2 regions of the Mesorhizobium sp. M9A.F.Ca.ET.002.03.1.2 genome follow, and region 1 is predicted to be linked to the other one. Evidence: predicted binding sites of a transcription regulator. Region 1 holds the regulator's gene; the other holds the start of a gene.
What was found. Region 1 encodes PhoB, which activates phosphate uptake and scavenging genes when phosphate is short. Its sites were predicted from a motif close to TGTCATNNANCTGTCAT; they were not measured.

Region 1 (4,963 bases):
CACTTGACGATTTTGCCGACCTCTATCTCAAGGGTTTGCTTGCCGACGTCGGTTCGGACGAAGCGATTTCGACAAGCGTCACGCCTTCGGGAACCAGCGGCGACATCGACCTGACCTTCGGCGACGATGGCATGCTGGCGCTGGCGCGCGGCCATGGTGCGACCGAGGGCGAAAACGGCATGCTTACGCTGACGAGCGGCGCATCGTCGCTGCTGGTCGTGTTCAACGGCGGTACGGTCAAGCTGACCGCGCTGTCGCCTGGGGCCAACGGGACGGCGATCGCAAAGGGCACGGTGATCGAGGCGCTGGACAGCACGGCGCCCGCCGCGAACGGCCAGGCGGTCCTGCGTGTCATCGGTACGCCGGAAGCATCGCGAAAGATTTCGGACAAGGAAATCGTCTGGCTCGACACGCTGAAGAGCGCCGGCCTGATCGAAAGCCGGTTCAACTCGATCTTCTTCTTTAGCGGCGCCAGCCGCGAGCCGGAACTGGCCGGTGTCTGGGGCGCAGTCGTCGGATCGTTCCTGACCATGATCGTAACGCTCGCCATCGCCTTCCCGATCGGTGTTTCGGCGGCGATCTATCTTGAGGAATTTGCGCCCAAGAACCGGCTGACGACGATCATCGAAGTGAACATCAACAATCTGGCGGCGGTGCCTTCGATCGTCTTCGGCCTGCTTGGACTTGCCGTATTCCTGAATTTCTTTGGCCTGCCGCGCTCGGCCCCGGTGGTCGGCGGCATGGTGCTGGCGCTGATGACCCTGCCGATCATCATTATCGCCTCACGCGCTTCGCTGCGCGCCGTGCCGCCGTCGATCCGCGAGGCGGCGCTTGGCATCGGAGCGTCCAAGGTCCAAACCGTATTCCATCACGTCCTGCCGCTGGCGATGCCGGGTATCATGACCGGCACCATCCTCGGAATGGCGCATGCCCTGGGCGAGACCGCGCCGTTGCTGATGATCGGCATGGTCGCCTTCATCGTCGACATTCCCGGCGGCTTCACCGATCCGGCGACGATTCTGCCGGTGCAGATATTCATGTGGGCCGATTTCCCGGAAGCCGGATTCCAGCAGAAGACTTCGGCGGCGATTTTGATTTTGCTGCTGTTTTTGGTCATCATGAATGCCATTGCGGTGATACTGCGCAGGCGCTTCGAGCGGCGCTGGTAAGGAGTAGAGGAAATGAACATCATGACGGAAGCCAGCGTCGAACAGAAACTGAGTAGCGGGGCCAACGAACTTTCGATCAAGATGAAGGGCGAAAAGGTCTCCGTTCATTACGGTGAGAAGCGAGCCCTGTTCGACGTGGATCTCGATGTCCGCGAGAACCAGGTGACGGCGTTGATCGGCCCATCGGGCTGCGGCAAGTCGACCTTCCTGCGTTGCCTGAACAGAATGAACGACACGATCGACATCGCGCGGGTGAGCGGCAAGATTACGCTTGACAGCGAGGATATCTACGACCCGAAAATCGATGTCGTCGAGCTCAGAGCTCGCGTCGGCATGGTGTTCCAGAAGCCGAACCCGTTTCCGAAGTCGATCTACGAAAACGTCGCCTACGGTCCACGCATTCACGGCCTGGCCAGGGGCAAGGCGGAGTTGGACGGCATCGTCGAATCGAGCCTGAAGAAGGCCGGCCTGTTCAACGAGGTCAAGGATCGCCTGCTCGAGTCGGGCACTGGTCTCTCCGGCGGACAGCAGCAGCGCCTGTGCATCGCGCGCGCCATTGCGGTGTCGCCGGAGGTGATCCTGATGGACGAGCCCTGTTCAGCGCTCGACCCGATCGCCACCGCCCGCGTCGAGGAACTGATCGACGAACTGCGCCAGAACTACACGATCGTCATCGTCACCCATTCGATGCAGCAGGCAGCGCGCGTGTCGCAGCGCACGGCTATGTTCCACCTCGGCTATCTGGTCGAGGAGGGCGCGACCGACAAGATGTTCACCAACCCCGACGACAAACGCACCCAGGACTACATCACCGGCCGGTTCGGTTGAGCGGTCCGGCAGCGAATTTCGAACACGAGGACAGTATCATGGGTGAACACACCGTCGCATCTTTCGACGAGGAATTGGAGCACATCGACCGGCTGCTCCGCGACATGGACGAGCTCGCCGCTTCGATGGTCGCGGCGTCGATCCGCGCGTTGCTTGCGTCAGACAATGCGATGGCGCAGCGCGTCGTCTCGGACGACACGATCATGGATGCGCGGCAGCGCGAACTCGACGATAGTGCGATCACGCTGATCGCCAAGCGGCAGCCGATGGCGCAGGATCTGCGCGCCGTGGTCGGTGCAATCCGCATGGCGGGCGATCTCGAGCGCATCGGCGACCTGGCCAAGAACATAGCCAAGCGGGTCAGCGCCGTCGGGCAGAGCGCCACGCCACGCAATCTCTCGCACGGTATCGACGCCATGGCGGATCTCGTTCTCGATCAGCTCCGCGGCGTGGTCGAGCACTATGTGTCGCGCAACGCCGATGCGTTGAAAGAACTGCGCGCCGCCGACGAGAGGATCGACGTGAAATACACAGCGGTTTTTCGCGAACTCCTGACCTACATGATGGAGGATCCGCGCAACATAACCGCCTGCACGCATCTTCTGTTCTGCGCCAAAAATCTCGAGCGTATCGGCGATCATGTCACCAACATTGCCGAAAACGCCTACTATGTCGTGACCGGGAAGCAATTGCCGGCGGACCGCCCGAAGCTCGACGAGACGACAATGTCGGCGCCGGCGACATGACAGGGGTAACCGGCCGATGATCGCGCCGCGCATCATGGTGGTGGAGGATGAAGAGCCTCTGGGCGTCCTCCTCCGCTACAATCTGGAATCCGAAGGCTACCAGGTCGAGGTCGTGACACGCGGCGACGAGGCCGAGATCCGGCTGCAGGAGAACGTGCCGGACCTTCTGGTGCTGGATTGGATGGTGCCGGCGATTTCCGGCATCGAGCTTTGCCGGCGTCTTCGGGTGCGTCCGGAAACCGAGCGGCTGCCGATCATCATGCTGACGGCGCGCGGCGAGGAGAGCGACCGGGTGCGCGGCCTTTCCACCGGAGCGGACGACTATCTGGTCAAGCCGTTCTCGACACCGGAATTCATGGCCAGGGTCAAGGCGCTGCTGCGTCGCGCCAAGCCGGAAGTGCTGTCCAGCGTTCTCAAGGTCGGCGACATCGTGCTCGATCGCGAATCGCACCGGGTCTATCGCAAGAAGAGCGAGATCCGGCTCGGGCCGACCGAGTTCCGGCTGCTCGAATTCATGATGCGGCACCCGGGGCGGGTGTTCTCGCGAAGCCAGTTGCTCGACAATGTCTGGGGCGAGACGATCTACATCGACGAACGCACGGTGGACGTCCATGTCGGCCGGCTGCGCAAGGCGGTCAACAATGGTCGCATGCCCGATGTCATCCGCACCATCCGCGGCGCCGGCTATGCGATCAGGGAAGACTAGAGCAATTCCAGGAAAAGTGCGTAGCGGTTTTCCGTCCGGAATTGCGTAAAAACAAATACTTAGAGCGGACCAGCGATTCTATCAAAAAGTTGAACCGCTCTAGGGATGTGCTGATATTCAGGTGATGCCGGCCTGCGAACGGCGACTTCCCGCGCTTCCGATACTAACGTACCTGAACGGAACGTTCCGTTCTCGGAACCCACCCAGTCTGGTCGCTTCGAGCCCGTCTTCGACTCCGGCGCGGCCTGGCCTGAATCCCAACACATCCCCAAGTCGCAATCCGCCTTTGTTCCTTGCCTTTCGAACTCAGGCCACGTCCTTCCTGATCGTGCCGGACTTCCCGTTCGCGCCCGGCGCGAAAATCTCCTGGTCGACGAAGTTCAGCGCCCGCATGGCGCAGCCTTCGCGGATCAGCGGCAGCTCGTTCGGCTCGGTATCGAAGGAAATCGAACCCGAATGCTGGCCGCCGGCGGTCTGGGCGATGGCTTCGCGCAGGGCCGGCTCGATCAGGTCGAAGGCGGCGGCGCTGGCGCCGACCATGGCGACCGGCGCCGGATCGATCAGCGCGAACAGGCTGCCAAGCCCGAAGCCGAGCGCTTCGCCGGCCTTGCGGTAGGCTTCGCGCTCCGGCCCGTCCGTCTCGCGCGCCCGGGCCGCCAGCGCCCGCATGTCGGCGTCGCTGACATCGGCGACCGGCTCGGCGTTCTCGCTCAACTGCCTTGCGTTGCGCCAGATGGCGTAGTTGCCGGCATAGGCCTCGACGCAGCCGCGCCGCCCGCAGCGGCAGAGCGCACCGCCCGGGCGATGGATCATGTGGCCGAATTCGCCGCCCGAGGAATGGGTGCCGGTGAACAGTTCGCCTTTCAGCACCAGCCCCATACCGATGCCGTGCGAGAGCAGGATGGCGATGAAATCGTCACGGTAACGATCCGGGTCGCGCCAGCGCAGCGCCACGGCCATCATGTTGCAGTCGTTCTCCATGGTGGCCGGGATGCCGAACTCGTCTTCCAGAATGTCGGCGAAGGCGATGTTCGTCTGCGGTGTGATCGGCGACCACAGCATGGCGCGCGCATGGGAATCGGTGATGCCCTGAATCGCCAGCGCGATGCGGGCGACGCTTTGGACATCGAGGTCGGGGTCCTCGAGCCGGCGGCGGACGATGGCGACACATTCGCCGATCAACTCGTCGCGCGACATGGTCAGCGTGTCCAGCCGGCGCTGTTCCTCGGCGACCACTTGCCCGGCATAATCGATGACGGCGACCGAAAGGAAATTCAGCGACAGCACGACGGTCAGCACCGCAGCCGCTTCCGGATTGAGGCTGAGGCCGACCTGCGGCCGGCCGCGTTTCAGTGAAACGGTCTCGCTTGCCCTGCTCTCGGCCAGGATGCCCTCCTGGATCAGGTCGGAAGAGATCGCCGATATGGTCGAATGGCTGAGGCCGGTGGTCGCCGCGATCTCGGTCCGCGACGGATGACCGGCCCGGCGCACGGCCGAAATCACCATCGCCCGGT
Region 2 (4,963 bases), 2.8 Mb from region 1:
CCGGGGCGCCATCGTTTCGACGAAGACTCCCTAACAATTTGATTCAACCTTTGTTGGTAATTTCCCGTTAGTAATCTGGACTGGTTTGTCCGGCGGCGTTGTCTTGCCATCGGTCTGTTGTGTTTTGCGTACAGGTCCAGATGCGGTTACCAGGCGTCGTCATCTTCTCGATCGCATCCCTGTGCCTCGCCGGCTGCACGTCCACGTCCGGCGTCGACGCGCTGCAAATTCCGTCCAGCGAGACGACCAACTCGATCGTGCGGCCGCCGGCGCCGGTGGCCTCGGTCGGCGCGGCCGATGCCGCACCCGCCTTCGCGCAGCCCACCTTCGCGCAGCCCGCCTTCGCGCAGGAAGAGACTATGGAGCAGGCCGTGGCGCTGGCCACTCCAGAGCCCGAGGAAAGCATCGAACCAACCGCCGAGCCGATTGCCCTGGTGGCGCCAAAGCGGATCGCACGGGCAGCACCGATCCTCGCCGAGCCGGTCCGGCGCTATCGTTTTCGCGACGCCAAGCCGATCAATTTCGGCAAGGCCTCGCCCAGGCACCTCGCCGTTCACGGCGTCGACGTCTCGCGCTGGCAGGGCAACGTCAACTGGGGTAAGTTGCGCGCGCAGGGCGCGAACTTCGCCTACATCAAGGCGACCGACGGCGGCGACCACCTCGACCCGATGTTCAGGAAGAACTGGCGCAATGCCGACGCCGCCGGCCTGAAGCGCGGCGCCTATCATTTCTTCTATTGGTGCCGCACCGCCGGCGAGCAGGCCGACTGGTTCATCCGCAACGTGCCGAGGGTCGAGGGCGCCTTGCCGCCGGTGATCGATGTCGAATGGAACGGCGAATCCAGCTGCAAGCGGCGGCCGTCGCGACAAAAGGTGCTGGAGAAGATGCAGGTGCTCATGGACAAGCTGGAACGCCACTACGGCCAGCGGCCCATCATCTACACCGCGCCCGACTTCTACCGCGCCAATCTGCGCGGCGCTTTCCCCGATTATCCGTTCTGGCTGCGCGCGGTGGCAAAGCACCCGTCAAAGGTCTACCCCGGCCGCAAATGGCTGTTCTGGCAGTATTCCGGCTCCGGCCTGTCGCACGGCGTGAAGGGCCGCATCGATCTCAACGTCTTCAACGGCGACGAGAGAGCCTGGCGGAACTGGGCCGGCGGGCGGCAGATGGTGGCCGAGGCGGAGTAGGGGCATTCCTCCATCTTCCGGTGTATAACGAAGGGACTTCTCGGCCTTTGCCTGCTCGCTCGGCCCGTCTTCCGGGGCGGTCGCATCCAGCTGCTCGCCCCCGCAGGCAGCGCTGATCGCGGCCGCACAAACCGCTATTTGCAGGCCGGCATGATGTGAATATCGACGGACGCCGACGGCCTGTCGCGGAACTGTCATGGATCCGTCATCGCTTTGAAATGTCGTTCCCTCAAATCAGGTGGCTTCCATTCGAACAGGAGACGCCACCCGTGCCCCGCCATTCCGCGCTTTTCGTCCTGACGGCAGCGCTTGCTGCCTCCGTTTCGCTGCCGGCCCATGCCGACATGATGTTCAACCGGGTCGCGAGCTTCGCGGTTGCCGGAAACCTCCCGGCGGACATCGAGAAGACCACGCCGACTTCGTCCGAGATCATCACAGCCACCGAGGACGGCATGACGCTGGTCTATTCCGACAGCCCGCTCGGTGCGGTCGGCTTCATCGACCTCGCCGATCCCAAGGCGCCCAAGGCCGGCGGCATCGTCAAGATCGACGGCGAGCCGACCTCGGTTGTGGCCATCGGCGGCAAGGTGCTGGCCGGCGTCAACACGTCGGAGAGCAAAGCCAACCCTTCGGGCAACCTCACCGTCATCGACCTTGCCTCCAAGGCGATCGAAAGCACCTGCGACCTCGGCGGCCAGCCGGACTCGCTGGCGTTCAGCAAGGACGGCAAGTTCCTGGCCATCGCCGTCGAGAACGAGCGCGACGAGGATCTGAACGACGGAGACATTCCGCAGCTGCCGGCGGGCGACCTCAAGATATTCACGCTTGCCGAAGGCCAGCCTGATTGCGCGACGATGAAGACCGTCAACCTGGCGGGCATTGCCGAAGTCGCGGCGGAAGATCCGGAGCCGGAATTCGTCGCCTTCAACGAGGCCGGCGAGATCGCGGTCACGCTGCAGGAAAACAACCACATCGCTATCGTCAACGCCGAGACCGGCGCGGTCGTCACGCATTTCTCCGCGGGCTCCGTCACGCTGGACAAGATCGACACCAAGAAGAACGGCGCCTTGTCCTTCGACGGCAAAATGGAGAACGTCGCGCGCGAACCCGACGCCGTGAAATGGCTCGACAATGACCGTCTCGTCGTCGCCAACGAAGGCGACTACAAGGGCGGATCGCGCGGCTTCACGATCTTCAGCAAGAAGGGCGAGGTGCTCTACGAATCCGGCCCGTCCTTCGAGTACGAGGTCGCCAATGCCGGCCATTATCCCGACGCCCGCAGCAACAAGAAGGGTGTCGAGCCGGAAGGTCTCGAGGCCGGTACGTTCGGCGACGACAGGCTGATTTTCGTCGCTTCGGAACGTGGCTCCGTCGTCGGCGTCTACAAGGATACGGGTGCGGAGCCTCGGTTCGTCCAGATCCTGCCGTCCGGCATCGGCCCGGAAGGCCTGGTCGCGATCCCGTCGCGCAATCTCCTGGTCACCGCCAACGAGGCTGACCTGGTCGAGGACGGGCTCGCCCGCTCGCACGTCATGGTCTACGAGCGCTCCGAGGGTCCTGCCACGTACCCGATGATCACGGCAAAGCTCACGGCGGACGGCACGCCGCTCGGCTGGGGTGCGCTTTCGGCGCTCGCGGCCGGCGACGCGGCCGGCAAGCTCTTCGCGGCTTCGGACTCGTTCTACGCCAATGCGCCGTCGATCTTCGAGATCGATGCCACCCAGACCCCGGCGCTGATCACCGGCAAGACCATCGTCACGCGTGGCGGCCACCCTGCACAGAAGCTCGACATCGAAGGTCTTGTCGCCGACGGTGAAGGCGGCTTCTGGCTGGCCAATGAAGGCGATCCGGCAAAGCTCGTCCCGCACGCCATCCTGCGCGTCGACGGCAAGGGCGAGATCAAGCAGGAGATCGGCTTCCCGATGGAATTGCTCGCCCACCAGACCCGCTTCGGTCTTGAAGGCATCACCACGATCGGCGAGGGCGACGAGCTGACGCTGGTGATGGCCGTGCAGCGCGAATGGGCCGACGATCCGAAGGGCCAGGTCAAGCTTTTGGCCTACAAGCCGAAGGCCAAGGAATGGTCGGCGGTGCGCTACCCGCTCGAAGCGACCGAAGCCGGCTGGATGGGCCTGTCGGAGATCACCGCGCATGACGGCAAGCTCTACATCCTCGAACGCGACAACCAGATCGGCGACCTGGCCAAGGTGAAGCGCGTCTATTCGGTGGCGCTTGACGCCTTCAAGCCGGCCAAGCTCGGTGGCGACCTGCCGTTGGTCGAAAAGACGCTGGTGCGCGACATCATCGGCGACCTGAAATCAGCCACCAACGGCTATGTCGTCGACAAGGTCGAAGGTTTCACCATCGACAAGAACGGCGACATCTTCGTCGCTACCGACAATGACGGCGTCGACGATTCATCCGGCGAAACGCTGTTCCTCCGCCTGGGCAACATCAGCGCCGTGAACTGAGGGCATCTCTTCCCTTCTCCCACAAGGGGAGAAGGGAAATCCGTGCCTGATCGCGACGCTTAACGTGGTTCAGCCCGATCTTACGACCGGGCCGAACATGTTACGTTTTTTTGAGCTCAGTTCCTCAACTACACCCGCTCGTAGCCCCACACGTATCGCACTTCTCACAAGTCCCGTTACGCACCATGGTGAAATTCTGGCACTCGGAGCAGGCATTGCCGGTGTAGCCCTGGAGCAGCGATTTGGCGCGGCGGTCGGCGGCCAGCTTCTTCGCCTCGGCCGCTTCGTTCGCAGCAGTGTCGGTGAACAGTGCCGCCGTGGCGTCCGCGGCCTCGGAAGCTGCACCCGCCGCCTCCTCGAAGGCGATGTCCTCGATCAGTTCCTTTGCCCGCTCCTCGTAGTCGCGCTTGTAGGCGGTGGCTTCGTCGCTGGCCGGCTTCAGCGCCAGCACGTTGGAGCCGGAGAACGCCGTCGGCGCGGAGCGGGCACCGGGCGAGCCCGAACCGGCAAAACCCTTCGGATCGTTGCCGCTCACCCTCGACACCAGCTTCACCGGCGAGGCGCCGCGGGTCAGGCCCTTGGAAACGGCGTCGGTCTTGCCTTCGCTGATGCCGCGGCCAAGCGCGGTGTTGGAAAAGTCCGACTGGTCGACATGGGCGAGGTCGTTGCGACCGAGATAGGAGATGGCGAGCTCGCGGAACACGTAGTCGAGGATCGACGTCGCGCTCTTGATGGCGTCGTTGCCCTGCACCATGCCGGCCGGCTCGAATTTGGTGAAGGTGAAAGCGTGCACATATTCGTCGAGCGGCACGCCATATTGCAGGCCGAGCGAGATGGCGATGGCGAAATTGTTGAGAAGGCCGCGCAACGTCGCGCCCTCCTTGTTCATGTCGATGAAGATCTCGCCGAGACGGCCATCGTCATATTCGCCTGTGCGCAGGAAGATGGTGTTGCCGCCGATCTTGGCCTTCTGCGTGTAGCCCTTGCGGCGAGACGGCAGCTTCTCCTGCTCGCGCGACACCCGCTCGATGATGCGCTCGACGATCCGCTCGGTGATCTGTGCCGCGCGTGCCGCCGCCGGTGCCGCGATCAGCTGCTCGATCGCCTCGTCCTCGTCGTCCTCGACGTCGGCAAGCAGCGAGGCGTTGAGCGGCTGGGACAGCTTCGAGCCGTCGCGATAGAGCGCGTTGGCCTTCAGCGCCAGCTTCCACGACAGCATGTAGGCGCCCTTGGCGTCTTCCACCGTCGCGTCGTTCGGCATGTTGATGGTCTTGGAAATGGCGCCGGAGATGAAGGGCTGCGCCG

Region 2: a site for PhoB is predicted at 1,380-1,396, ahead of EJ066_RS21575 (esterase-like activity of phytase family protein). Genes of this name have one in related genera too.

What each region holds. Positions count from the first base shown of each region.
Region 1 is NZ_CP034443.1:875,587-880,549, reverse strand. Features, by position in the region: gene pstA (phosphate ABC transporter permease PstA) at 1-1,169, shown strand, start outside; gene pstB (phosphate ABC transporter ATP-binding protein PstB) at 1,182-1,997, shown strand; gene phoU (phosphate signaling complex protein PhoU) at 2,036-2,743, shown strand; gene phoB (phosphate regulon transcriptional regulator PhoB) at 2,760-3,449, shown strand; gene EJ066_RS04370 (ROK family protein) at 3,756-4,963, opposite strand, start outside.
Region 2 is NZ_CP034443.1:4,475,708-4,480,670, forward strand. Features, by position in the region: gene EJ066_RS21570 (GH25 family lysozyme) at 141-1,187, shown strand; gene EJ066_RS21575 (esterase-like activity of phytase family protein) at 1,457-3,658, shown strand; gene EJ066_RS21580 (vitamin B12-dependent ribonucleotide reductase) at 3,783-4,963, opposite strand, start outside.